Regions from separate parts of the Oceanobacillus sp. M60 genome, predicted to be linked through region 2. Evidence: riboswitches for the same ligand, from Rfam matches in the RefSeq annotation. Region 2 holds a riboswitch; each other region holds the start of a gene.

Region 1 (4,281 bases), on a different contig from region 2:
ATTTCCTCCTTTTTTATGTCAGCTCTTTCTTAAACAGAACGCGATCATTGCCAAACCCATCATAATTTGCTTTTACTGCTGCACCATCTACTGTTTTGTCTCCTCGCTCGATCACAAAGCCCATTTTTTGATGAAACGCAATCGATGTTTTATTTACGGGAGAAGTGATGGAGCGGATGATTTTCCGATCAGCCATTTTAACTTTGGTGAAAAATTTCTCATAAAGTGTTTTTCCAATGTCTTTCTTCCTGTAATCCGGGTGTACACCGACAAAATGAATATATGCTTCATCTGACTGATCTTGAGATAAAAATCCAATTAAAAAACCTATTATCTCGTCATCTTCTTCTGCGATAAAGCTGGTATTCTTAAAATGTTGAAAAAATAATTTAGGCAGCATTCCTGCCATATCACGCCCGCCCCACCAGTCGTTTATCTGCGGAATCAGGACATCATAATCCGAACTTTGTAAACTGCGAATTTCCATTCTACATTCTCCCTTTTATTTGAAACGATGTACTATCATTCGTATAAATTCTTTTATTTACCATGATAAAACAGCTGAATATTCTTATTGTTATTACTAATATATCAAAAAATTATAATGATTTCTTTCTTTGTTTGAATAATTTTTCACGCCCGTATGTTAACCTTGATTTAAATTAGGTTGACAAAGAGAGGAGCGTTTTTTTGTTCAAATCGTTTAAAAATCAATTCATCCTTTCGTCAGTTGTTTCAATATTATTCATCATAAACACTTACTTACTTTTTAATTTTACTTATCAAATCAGTGACATAATGGCAAATTTATTTTTGTTCATCACCTTAGCTTCCGTTTTCAATACTGGTTTATTAGCTCAAAAGTATTTTCATTCAAAACAATCTTCTCTAAATGATTCATAGTACGTATTCAAAAAAGTTCGACAAAAAGGAGATTTGGAAAGCCCACCTCTCCAAATCTCCTTTTTCTCATATCCCTTATTTCCACACATCTTCAGCAATTCGCACAACATGCCGGATTTTTTCCCATTGCTGTTCCTCACTCAATAAATTTCCTTCCTCTGTAGAAGCAAACCCGCATTGAGGACTCAGGCAAAGCTGATTCAACGGTACATAGCCCGCCGCTTCTGTAATTCTTTCTTTAACAGCTTCCGGATCTTCCAGCTCGCTGAACTTAGACGTGATAAGACCCAGCACAATAAATAAATCATCACGGTTCACATGACGCAAGGGTTCAAATCCGCCCGAGCGGTCATCATCAAACTCCAGGAAAAGACCATCCACCTGTAGGCCGCCAAAAATCGTTTCTGACACCGCCTCGTAACCGCCGCTTGACATATAGGTAGATTGGAAATTTCCCCGGCAAATATGCATTGTTACCAGCATATCATCTGGTCTGTTCGCAATCGATTCATTGATTGCTCTCGCACATAATTCAGCTGTTTTCTCTGGATTTCTTCCTTTTTCAATCAACGAATTTCTGCCCTTCTCTGAGAAAAAGGTTGCCCAGGACGTATCATCCAGCTGTAAGTAGCGGCAGCCTTCATCGTATAATGCCTGAATCACCCCTTGATAAGCAGCAACCAGGTCATCAATAATGGCTTCATCATTTTCATAAATTCCTTCTTCAAACTCCGCCCGGAAAAAGAGCATGTTCGGGCTCGGAATCGCAAATTTTGCAACCGCATCTCCAGCAATACCATGCAGGAATTTATAATGCTCAATCATATAATGATTACTAAAACCAATTTTACCGGTTACCTTAATGCCTCTTTTTTTCGTTTCCACACCAGTGAATTGCAAGCCTTGTTCCGCGCTATAGCCTTCCACGCCATCTAAGCCTTCCAGAAAATCAAAATGCCACCAGGCACGGCGAAACTCCCCATCCGTCACGGATTGAAGTCCTGCTTCTTTCTGCTGTTCTACCAGTTTGATAATTTCCTCATCTTCCATTTGACGCAATTGTTCTGAGCTGATTTCCCCTTTTGCCTTTTGTGCACGCGCCTCTTTTAAACGCTGAGGACGAAGAAAACTCCCTACATGATCTGCTCTGAATGGAGCCCGTGTATTTTTTGTCTCTGCTGATATTGCCATCGAATACCCCTTCCTCTTTATCTGCTATATTCATTCTATATTCCATTAAAAAAACCCCTTCCGAAAATAGAAGAGGTTCGATATGATAAAATCTCTTTTTATCTTCAAGCAAAAATGCTTCTGGAATTAGCACAGTACAAATCAACGTCTGCTGCTAAGGCTTCAGCGGGCCAGTCCCTCCACCTTTCTCGATAAGAATATATGGAATTATACGAATAATCACAGTTTACTTTACATGGAAGCAATGAATTCGTCAAGGAGAATCCCAAAATATAGGAACCTTGCTGCAATTGATTTTAAATCAAGATTACGTTAACTTTTTTTATCGGAAAAAATTTTATAATCTTCACTAATCACAAAAGCAGCCAAATACAAGCAGAAAAATAAAATAGCTGCTCCTTCCCACGATACACTATTCCTCGTAAATAAGGACTCAATAAAAAATTTATAAAAACAAACACTAAGGAACCATTGAGCCACATAACTCAAAAGCATTACTTCCTTTGTCTGCTTTATTTTCGCTGCTTCAAGGATTAACATGTATAACAAATCAAACAGCATCCCCAACACATAAGACAGAAACAGAAACCCGCCGAAGTAAAGAAAATTCATAAAAACAGTATCAAAAAATTGTATTTCGATAAGTTTCCAGCCTGCTAAAATATTAGATAATCCATGTGTTATCAACATTGGATTGACGACAATAGCCGTAATACTAGCTATTAGCAGACCAGCAATAAGCAGATTGGCAATAAAGGTCGCAATCTATTTGTTTCTTATTCACAATGGTTAGAGCCCTCCATATGCTATAACACGTTTTTAACGCCAAATCGTATTAACTTTCAAAAAGCACTTATAAATCTTAATAACTGTCTTATATTGCTATATGATAATTTCATTGTTATCATTCTTTGAAGTTTTTTAATATATATCTTTATTTTACCACTATATTTACACATATCTTTTACTAAGACTTCTTTAAGGGATGAAATACACAATTTCGTTCCCCCGTTCTACATCAAAAAAGTACCAGACATCTAACAATGATAAATTGTTACAATGCCTGGTACTTTATTTAGCTTGATATTAGAGCCTTAGCTGACACGATTTCCCGGTTTTATCTCTTCTTTTAATTTAAAAGAAAGAATAAATCCAACGATAGCAATAATTGCTGCTACGATAAAGGAAACATTCACACCATGAATAATACCATTGATATCCTCACCTGGTATAGCTGCAGTGGACATGATTGTTACAAGCACTGCTGTACCAACCGAGCCAGCTACTTGGCGGAATGTATTATTCATTGCTGTCCCGTGCGGAATCAATTCGTTAGGCAGCTGGTTCAATGCCATGGTTGTCATAGGCATCATTACCATGGCAATCGAAATCATGCGAATGGCATTCATGGTTGCCAGATAGTTGAAGCTTGTATCCGCAGATAAATTCGTGAATGCAAAAGTTGTCAAGGCTAGCAGTAACAAGCCGCCTCGAGCAAGCCATTTTCCTCCGAATCTATCAAAAAGATAACCGGTAATCGGGTTGGAGAATCCCATTATAATCGCACCGGGCAACAAGACAAGCCCAGATTCAAGCGCCGAGAAGCCAACCATATTCTGCATATATAACGGCAAAATAACATTTGTCCCAATCATCGCAGCGAAGACCAGCATTCCAAGCGCCGTTGCTAACGTGAATGTGCTGTGTTTGAATACCCGGAATTCAAGAAGCGGTTCTTTCAAGTTCAACTGTCTGGTAATAAACCAATAGAGAGAAATGCTGCCGATAACAATCGTAAGAATGACCTGAAGACTGAGCCACCCTGCGTCGCCGGCGACACTGAAACCGTATAGAATTGCACCGAAGCCGACTGTAGAAAGGATGACCGATAAAATATCCAATTTCGGTTTCTTCAGCTCTGTTACGTTTTTCAATAAGAAGTAAGCCGCTATCATATCTAAAATAGCAATCGGCAGTACAACATAGAATACACTGCGCCATGGGAACTGATCCACGAGCCAGCCTGAGAGACTCGGGCCAATCGCCGGCGCGAATGCAATAACTAGTCCAAACAGTCCCATTGCTGTACCTCTTCTATGAACAGGAAAGGTCAGGAATAATATCGTCTGCATCAGCGGCATCATAATGCCGGCCCCTGAAGCCTGCAAAATCCGCCCAACCAATAAC
Region 2 (4,281 bases):
TAATCAAGGATAATCAATACTAAACAGATTAAATGAAAAACGCCTTCTAATTTTTAAGCTAGAAGACGTAACCACATTATAGTATAACATAAAACGAAACATCAATCAGTGGGAGTGTTGTTTTTCTCCATGATAAAATTACCCGCCTTTCTTAACAATAAAACATGGAAATGTTCTATAAAAGAAAGGCGGGGAAGGATGTTATTTTTGTATTTAACGTCCGGAGCTGCGTAATTCAAGAGCAAATTGCGCCGGCTGAACGGTCGAAAGAATAAACACTTCAGATGATACTTCAGGAGCAGAAGCTGTGAATAAAATCGTGCCCTGATAAGCTGCGTTTTCTTCTGGTGTCTGTTTACCTTCCTGCAGCCATATTGCATCAGCTCCTGTTAATATATCTGTTGTCACTTCATCGATATCTGCCGCAGGAATTACCTCATAGCCTAATTTATAGAGAGGAACAATTTCTTCGTCCGCGATGCCGACAGTAATAATCCGCTTTTTGCGGACACCTTCGCTGCGGTCAAATGGGGATTGAAGTAAATTTTGCACTGCTATTTCCTCGGCTGATTTTTGATTGCCCTGTGATTTTCCTGTTGCTTTATCAATGGCTTGATCCAAGTCAGCTACAATATCGTCAAATGACTCTAAACCAATGGATAAACGGACCAATTCTTCCGTTGTACCGCTTTTTGCCAAGTCCTCATCTGTCAATTGCTGATGGGTTGTAGAAGCAGGGTGGATAATAAGCGATTTGGCATCCCCCACATTGGCGACATGAGACCAGAGCTGCACATTATCGATTAGAGTACGGCCTGCTTCTCGTCCGCCTTCAATACCAAATGTAATAACTGACCCAAAACCGCCCTTTAAGTATTTTTTAGCAAGCTGATGGGAGGGATGTGATTCCAGCCCCGGGTAGTTGATCCATTCTACAGCAGGGTGATTTTCCAGGTAAGCTGCTATTTTTTCTGCATTTTCGCTATGCTTCCTGATGCGTAAGTGTAAAGTTTCCAGGCCTTGCAGTAATAAAAAGGCATTTTGCGGACTAAGCGCAGGTCCGATGTCACGTAATAATTGGACGCGCAGCTTGGTAATGAATGCAGCAGGACCTAAATCCGCATATTTTAAGCCATTATAGCTCTCATCCGGCTCGATAAAATCAGGGAATTTATCATTATTCCAATCAAATCTGCCGCTGTCGACAACGACACCGCCGATGGTTGTGCCATGTCCGCCAATCCATTTCGTGGCGGAGTGAACCACAATATCCGCACCCCAGGTTAACGGCTTGGCAAAATAAGGGGCAAATGTATTATCAATAATTAAAGGAATGCGATGATTATGAGCAATATCAGCCACCGTTTCGACATCAAAAACATATAAACTTGGATTAGTGATGATTTCTCCAAAAATTGCTTTTGTTTTATCTGTAATTGCAGCCTCAATAGCATCCGGGTCAGTTCCATCTACAAATTTTACATTGATTCCATAACGGGGGAGCGTGTTGGCAAATAAGTTATACGTCCCGCCATATAGATTGCTGTCCGCGATAATCTCATCACCGGCACGGGTGATATTTAAAATCGCCATCGTAATAGCTGCCATCCCGGAAGCTAGACCTAAAGCACCGACTCCGTCTTCTAATTGTGCAATCCGCTGCTCAAATGTATCTACCGTCGGATTCATAATTCGAGTATAGATATTACCTGGCTCTGCTAATCCAAATAAGTTTTGTGCATGCTCTGTATCACGAAAAACATAAGAGGTTGTTTGATAGATTGGAACAGCACGTGCTCCGGTTGTCGGGTCTGGAACCTGCCCCCCGTGTAACAAAATCGTTTCGTCTTGCTGTACTGGATAGTTTGACATTGTATTTCCTCCCTTTTTATTGAAAACACTCTTTTACCTGAAAAAAGCTCTCTTCTATAATGAAGAGAGCTCTGATAACTGACTTAGAACCCTCTCTTATCTTTCAGATGATATATCTGTAGGATGGAGCACCTGAATGTTCAAGTTGCCGGGCTTCACAGGGCCTATTCCCTCCGCCGCTCTTCATAAGAGATTCTGCTAAATATTTTGAAATTACTTGCGAGTATATAGTTTTACAGGTTAAAAGTCAAGTGTTTTACTAGGGATTAATAGATGAAATAAAGTGAATCTTCCTTCAGCGGGGATTTCTTTCATCCTTACTGAAGGAATTATCACAAAAGTATGACCTAAAGGCCTTTGGACGAACCGGGCCGTTACTGGCTGAAAACTATGCCTTTCTTCTTTTTCTCCGCGGTGCATCCCGGTAAATACTGGCCATATAGATAATAAGTGCAGCCCAAATCAAAGCAAAGGTAATCATATGATGTACCGTAAAGGTTTCATTATATAGAAATACCCCCAGAAAGAACATAATTGTCGGTGCCACATATTGTAAAAAGCCAACCATTGCCAATGGAATCCGTTTGGCCCCTGCAGCAAACAGCAGTAAAGGTATTGCTGTAACACCCCCCGCGCCTATAAGTAAAAGATTGTCCGATGTAAACAAAGGAGAAAAAGTAAAAGATCCTTCTGACGGAACAAATAGTAAATACAATAGAGCAATCGGAGCCACTACAAGTGTTTCAATAGTAAGTCCATACATTGCATGCAGATGGAGTGTTTTTTTAATCAATCCATAAAAGCCAAAGGTGATGGCCAATAACAGCGAAATCCAAGGGAACACACCATAGCTCAGTGTTAAATAAAGTACGCCGATACCGGCAAGGATGAACGATAAGACCTGTCCTTTCGTTGTCTTTTCTTTCAATACAAATACCGCTAATAAAATGCTGATCAAAGGATTGATATAGTACCCTAAGCTGGCCTGCAGCACATGTCCATGCTGAACCGAAAAAATAAATAGAAACCAGTTAATAGATATAACGATGGAAGCTGTAATGATAGCGATGGTTTTCTTTTTATCTTTTTTCAGCTCGTGGACCGTTTCAATCAGTTCACGCCAATTACCTGTCACCAGTACTAAAAAAATCATGAAAATTAAGCTCCAGACAATCCGGTGGGCTAGTACTTCGCCAGCTGGAACATGTTCAAGAAACTTCCAATAGATTGGAAAGATTCCCCATAATAAATAAGCAGCAAAGGTAATAACCGCTCCCTGTTGTAAAGATTTATCCTCCATTATCCATTCCTGCCTTCTGAAAAAATTAAACTAAAACCAATATTAAAACTTTATGAGGCAGGAAGCAATAACTTTTAAATAATGTATTCCGTAAAACGAAGCTTCATGGAGCGGGAGCTTTGTTTTCTTTGTACGAAATATTAGATATTTTTTTGAGCCGGAAACATTTCCAACAGCACAGGAATACTTTATCATAAAGAGAGAGACTTATCTGAATTATTACCTTTATCAGGATCGGGGAGAATATAAATGAGCAAAAAGTTTAAACATATGGAAACAGCAATGATTCACGAAGGGTACGATTCCAAAGAGCTGCTTGGCAGTTTAACACCGCCCATTTTTCAAACATCTACATTTACCTTTGACACAGCGGAGCAGGGGGAGGCACGTTTTGCCGGAGAGGAAGAAGGACATGTCTATACGCGTGTCAGTAATCCGACCGTGCAAATACTGGAACAAAAGCTGGCCGCATTGGAAAAGGCTGAAAAAGGACTGGCATTTGCCTCGGGGATGGCTGCCATATCTGCCGTTTTGATTGCACTCACCAAAGCAAATGACCATATTATTTGCTCGTCCGGACTATACGGCTGTACCTTTGGACTGTTGTCGATGATGGATAAAAAATATAATATCCAGACAGATTATATAGCTATGACAGATGCGGAAAGTATAGAGGGAAAAATCAGGCCAGAAACAAAGGTATTTTATATTGAGACGCCGATTAACCCGACAATGGAAGTAATTGATTTGAAATTAGTGATTGATATTGCTAAGCGGCATAATATTTTAGTTGTGGTGGATAATACATTTTCTACACCGTACCTGCAGCGTCCGTTGGAATTGGGGGCAGATGTGGTAGTGCATAGCGCGACAAAATATTTAAGCGGTCATGGTGATGTGATTGCGGGCATCGCCGCAGGAAATAACGAATTAATGGAGCAAATCGCAGCAACGACGCAAAAGGATATTGGCGGTGTGCTTTCGCCGTTTGATGCCTGGCTGGTTGTTCGCGGAATGAAGACATTGCCGCTCCGAATGGATAAACATTCGGATAATGCCCTGCAAATTACAGAAAAACTAAAGCAGCATCCAAAGATTAAGCATGTATT
Region 3 (4,281 bases), on a different contig from region 2:
TCATCATATTCCAAGAAGAAACCATCTACTTTTTCTTTGGCAAATAAAGTAGGGGCTATTTTTGCATAGCTTCCTTCAAATGCCCATTTCGAACGATAATTTCCACGACAAAGATGCGTGGTAATCGTCAAATCTTCTGGTTTGTCTTCCAACACGCTGTTTAGTACATACAGTGCCAAGTCAATAAAATACTGACGGTCCTTTCCATCTTCCGTTGTCGGGAAATTCTCTACATTTAACCCCGCAATATACACATCATCCAGCTGAAGGTAGCGGCATCCCGCATCATAAAAAGCTTTGATTGCATCACGATAGGTTTGGATGACATCCTCTGCATATTCTGCAATACTTGGATAAACCTCGGGATTTACAATTCCTTTCCCAAATAATTGATTCGGACTTGGAATCGTTTGTTTGGCAATCGCACGGTCTCCGACGATTTCTTTGAATTCCACAAACTCCTTAACATGCGGGTGATCCGGATTAAAGGAAACCTTTCCTGTGACACGCACATTATAGCGTTCTGTTTCTTCTCCAACAAATTGAAATCCTGTATCCGGCACATATCCTTCCACACCGTTTAGATGCTCTTGAAAATCCGTATGCCAAAAGCGGCGTCTGAATTCCCCGTCCGTAACAGCGCTTAAGCCGACTTCAATCTGCTTATCTACGATACGTTTGATTTCTTCTGTTTCAATCTGATGAAGATCCGCTTTGGAAATAGCTCCTTCTTGAAAGTTCTTTCTAGCTTGATGAATCCGTTCCGGCCGCAATAAACTTCCGACATGGTCTGCACGAAATGGTGCTTTCACTGCTGTTTTTGTCATGTTATTCCTTCTCCCTTTTTGGTAGATAGTATTTATTATGGCAAAATGGCAAACGATCGAACTGGAAAACCGCTTGCTTTTTCAGGCTTGGGACTAATATTGAAAATCACAGCTCCTTTTGCCGGCAATTGATCCAGATTCGTCAGCAGCTCTACTTGAAAAGTATCCTGCTCTAATACATAATACTCGCCGATCAATGAACCATTTTTTCTGGCATCCACAGCCGCATCCGTGTCAAACGTTTCATGACCCACTGCTTTAATCTGTCTTTCTTCAAATAAGAACTTCAGAGCATCGAGCCCCCATCCGGGTAAATGACTGTCTCCATTCTCATCCTTATTCTCAAATGCACCTTTATCCGGCCAGCGCTTGCTCCAATCTGTCCGTAACGCGACAAATGTACCCGCTTCAACCTTTCCATGCACCTCTTCAAAAGCTAAAATGTCCTCCACCGTTAAAATATAATTATGGTTTTCTCCGGCTGCTTCTGATTTATCAATCACAACGATTGGGAGGACAACTTCTTTTAAATCCAGCTCCTCTAAATAGCGCTGATCACGAACAAAATGAATAGGTGCATCAATATGTGTGCCATATTGTCCGGAAACACTGAACTGCTGTGCGAAAAACCCGTCATCATGCGTATATAATGTTTCAAACTCGGCATCTTTAAATGCGGCAAAATGCGGCGAATTAGGACCGAATGTATGTGTTAAATCTACCCATGTTTTTGATTTTAGTGTTTCTAACGCGTGTAAGATTTCATTTTCTTTGGTAACTGTCATGATAAGCCGCCTCCCAATATATTGTTTTACGCTTTTGTTTTGTAATCTGTGATATGATCCTGCAATGTTTCATCTTCACCAAATAAAAAGTGTTTATGCATATCTGGAGAATAAATTGAATTAATTGTTTCGATGCCGACAGCTTCCGCAACCGCACGCAGCATTGCCGGTGAAGCTCCACAGCATAAACCGATATAATTCACGCCGATGCTATGTGCTTGTTTCGCCCATTCTGCCAGCTCATAGCGGTTATGATATAGCGGATCCAGAGAAGTCGGGAAGGTTGTTTCCGTTGGTAAATGACAGCTGCACCCTCCATCCGGCAAGTTAAAGAAGGTTGGATTCTCTTCTGTTGTCCGGTATGGAATCGGCAGTGCTCCAACATACCCGTCTACTTTGTCACGAATCTTTTCTAAATACGGCTGCATCGTGTCCGGCCCCCGGAAACAGTTCATCCCAACAACCAAGGCGCCGTTATCCTCTAAAATCTTACATGACTCTTCCACTGTGTAACCATCACGTAAAATGTTTTCACCCATTAATCCCAAGGTAATAACTGCCGGTAAATCATATTTTTTAATTTCCTCTAAAGCAATCAATGCTTCTTCATGGTAATAAAAAGTTTCTCCGTTAATATAGTCAACATCCTCATCCTTACACCATGAAACCATTTCATTAAACATCGCTCTGACTTTATCCTTGGATTCCTGATCTTCCGGATTAAAAATATTGGTGTTCGATATATTTCCTGCAACCAGAGCTTCCTCTGTCGGATGTTCCTTTGCTACTTCCTTCGCTAATTTAATAGCATTTCTATTTAGAGGCTCTAATAAGTCCTCTTTACCGATAATGCGCATTTTTTCTCGGTGTGCGTTGTATGTAAAGGCAAGCACTACATCGGAACCTGCTTTCATGTAATCACGATAAACTGCCTTTAGCGTTTCCGGGTTATCCAGCGCTACTTCGGGTACAAAGGAGCCCGCCTGCAAATACCCTCTGCGCTCCAATTCAAATAAATATCCTTCCCCTGCAATAACTGTTCCTTGCTTTAATCGCTCTTCCAAACTTCTTTTCGCCATCGTTCCATTCCTCCTGTAAGCTTTTAATTATTTGGTTCGCTGCGGATAAGTCGATATAGACACGAAAAAACCTCTTCTTTCAGAAAGAAGAGGTTTTGAGTACGATATCAATGTCTCTTCTTATCTGCTAGCTAACGCTACTGGAATTGGCACAGTTCTTTTATAAGTCTGTTGCCGAGGCTTCGAAGGGCCAGTCCCTCCACCTCTCTGGATAAGAAAATGTATTGCTATTTATTTGTTGTAGATAACTATATATCTATTTGAATTCCATGTCAATAAGAAATTTTAAAAATATTTCAGCGGTTTTTGAATCGGTTTGAATGAATCTTGTAAATATCTCATATCATAGAGAGAAGTTCCAAACACGCACGGCTTTATATCTCTAAGCAGATGTTTAAATTCCGTAAAAAAAAGGAATGTTAATTTCATGGAGAAAAATTCATAAAATGTTCAAAAAGTATAGACACACCCGAAAAATAAGCATATAATACAAATTAATTCTAAAACATGTAGACATTATATTGAATTTATTCTTCATTATTGGTATAATTAATTCTTTCGCTTTAAGAAATCGAATCAAAAAATATATTTATCATACGGAAGGGGGCGTAGATGTTGAATAGATATTTGATGATTGCTTTAATGATTATCCTTTTGCCAATGACACAATTATTCCCAGGTGTACATCACAGCTACGTTCTCACCGATCATGAAATACTGATTGATTCCCAATCGTCACCTGATTTAGGCGTTGGCGGAAATGACCAGCAAGATAAATCATTTATAGCAAGTCCAGGTTTAGTCATTACCTTATTCTTATTAGGCAGTCTCTGTTTATTCACTACGATTGTGCGGGTCAACCGTACGAAACAGCTGCTGACACCTGTTTTCTATCAATCCAATTTCGTGGTTTAAGCCTCTTTTAATAAAAAAATTAAAAATTAAAAGAGGAGGCAAAAACTATGATGATTTTCAGATTAATTGTTATTGGGTTCTTTTCACTGACTGCATTGTCCGTTTTCACTTATCAAGGTGTTGAGGTATTTCATGCAGTTGCGGATATATTCAGAGCAAAATCATAAGCTATCGTGTACCCCTTCGTACAATAAGCTTTTTCACCCTATACTAATCAAAAGGCAGCCAATGAAATGGATTCATTGGCTGCCTTTTTTGATTTAAGAGAAGTCGATGCTTTATTTAAAATTACCGCCGCGTACTTCTGACACATCATAGACAGTTACAAATGAAGTGGCATCGATATCTTGAATCGTTTCTTTCATTTTACTTTCTTCCAGTCGTGTAATCACACATTTAATTTGTTTAAATTCCTTTTTGGAGTAGCCGCCTTCTACATGCTGTAATGTACAGGCACGTCCCAGCCGGTCGCCAATTTCTTTCATCATCTCATCTGCATGCTCGGTAATGATATAAACTGCTTTTGTACTGCTTAATCCTTCTTCAATAATATGAATGACCTTGGAAGCTATGTAATAAGCAATACCGGACATCAGGGCCCCTCTTAATCCAAACACCGTGGACACTACGATAAATACAAATAAATTCAGAAATAATATTAAGTCACTCGTTCCA

Evidence for each region. A riboswitch is a leader RNA that binds a small molecule or an ion and turns the genes downstream of it on or off. The one in region 2 is predicted to bind S-adenosylmethionine.
Region 1: it holds a riboswitch for S-adenosylmethionine, as region 2 does, so the genes downstream of both, ACW0TQ_RS18340 (5-methyltetrahydropteroyltriglutamate--homocysteine S-methyltransferase) here and ACW0TQ_RS11545 (O-acetylhomoserine aminocarboxypropyltransferase/cysteine synthase family protein) in region 2, are expected to answer to the same signal.
Region 3: it holds a riboswitch for S-adenosylmethionine, as region 2 does, so the genes downstream of both, ACW0TQ_RS02115 (homocysteine S-methyltransferase family protein) here and ACW0TQ_RS11545 (O-acetylhomoserine aminocarboxypropyltransferase/cysteine synthase family protein) in region 2, are expected to answer to the same signal.

The regions. Positions count from the first base shown of each region.
Region 1 covers NZ_JBSSNH010000007.1:322,472-326,752, forward strand. The annotation lists gene ACW0TQ_RS18335 (GNAT family N-acetyltransferase) at 14-487, opposite strand; gene ACW0TQ_RS18340 (5-methyltetrahydropteroyltriglutamate--homocysteine S-methyltransferase) at 979-2,094, opposite strand; SAM riboswitch class I at 2,190-2,292, opposite strand; gene ACW0TQ_RS18345 (MDR family MFS transporter) at 3,189-4,281, opposite strand, start outside.
Region 2 covers NZ_JBSSNH010000004.1:174,490-178,770, reverse strand. The annotation lists gene ACW0TQ_RS11545 (O-acetylhomoserine aminocarboxypropyltransferase/cysteine synthase family protein) at 214-1,872, opposite strand; SAM riboswitch class I at 1,966-2,064, opposite strand; gene rarD (EamA family transporter RarD) at 2,261-3,172, opposite strand; gene megL (methionine gamma-lyase) at 3,422-4,281, shown strand, end outside.
Region 3 covers NZ_JBSSNH010000001.1:416,155-420,435, forward strand. The annotation lists gene ACW0TQ_RS02105 (5-methyltetrahydropteroyltriglutamate--homocysteine S-methyltransferase) at 1-827, opposite strand, end outside; gene ACW0TQ_RS02110 (cyclase family protein) at 863-1,612, opposite strand; gene ACW0TQ_RS02115 (homocysteine S-methyltransferase family protein) at 1,639-2,691, opposite strand; SAM riboswitch class I at 2,809-2,909, opposite strand; gene ACW0TQ_RS02120 (hypothetical protein) at 3,304-3,606, shown strand; gene ACW0TQ_RS02125 (YitT family protein) at 3,885-4,281, opposite strand, start outside.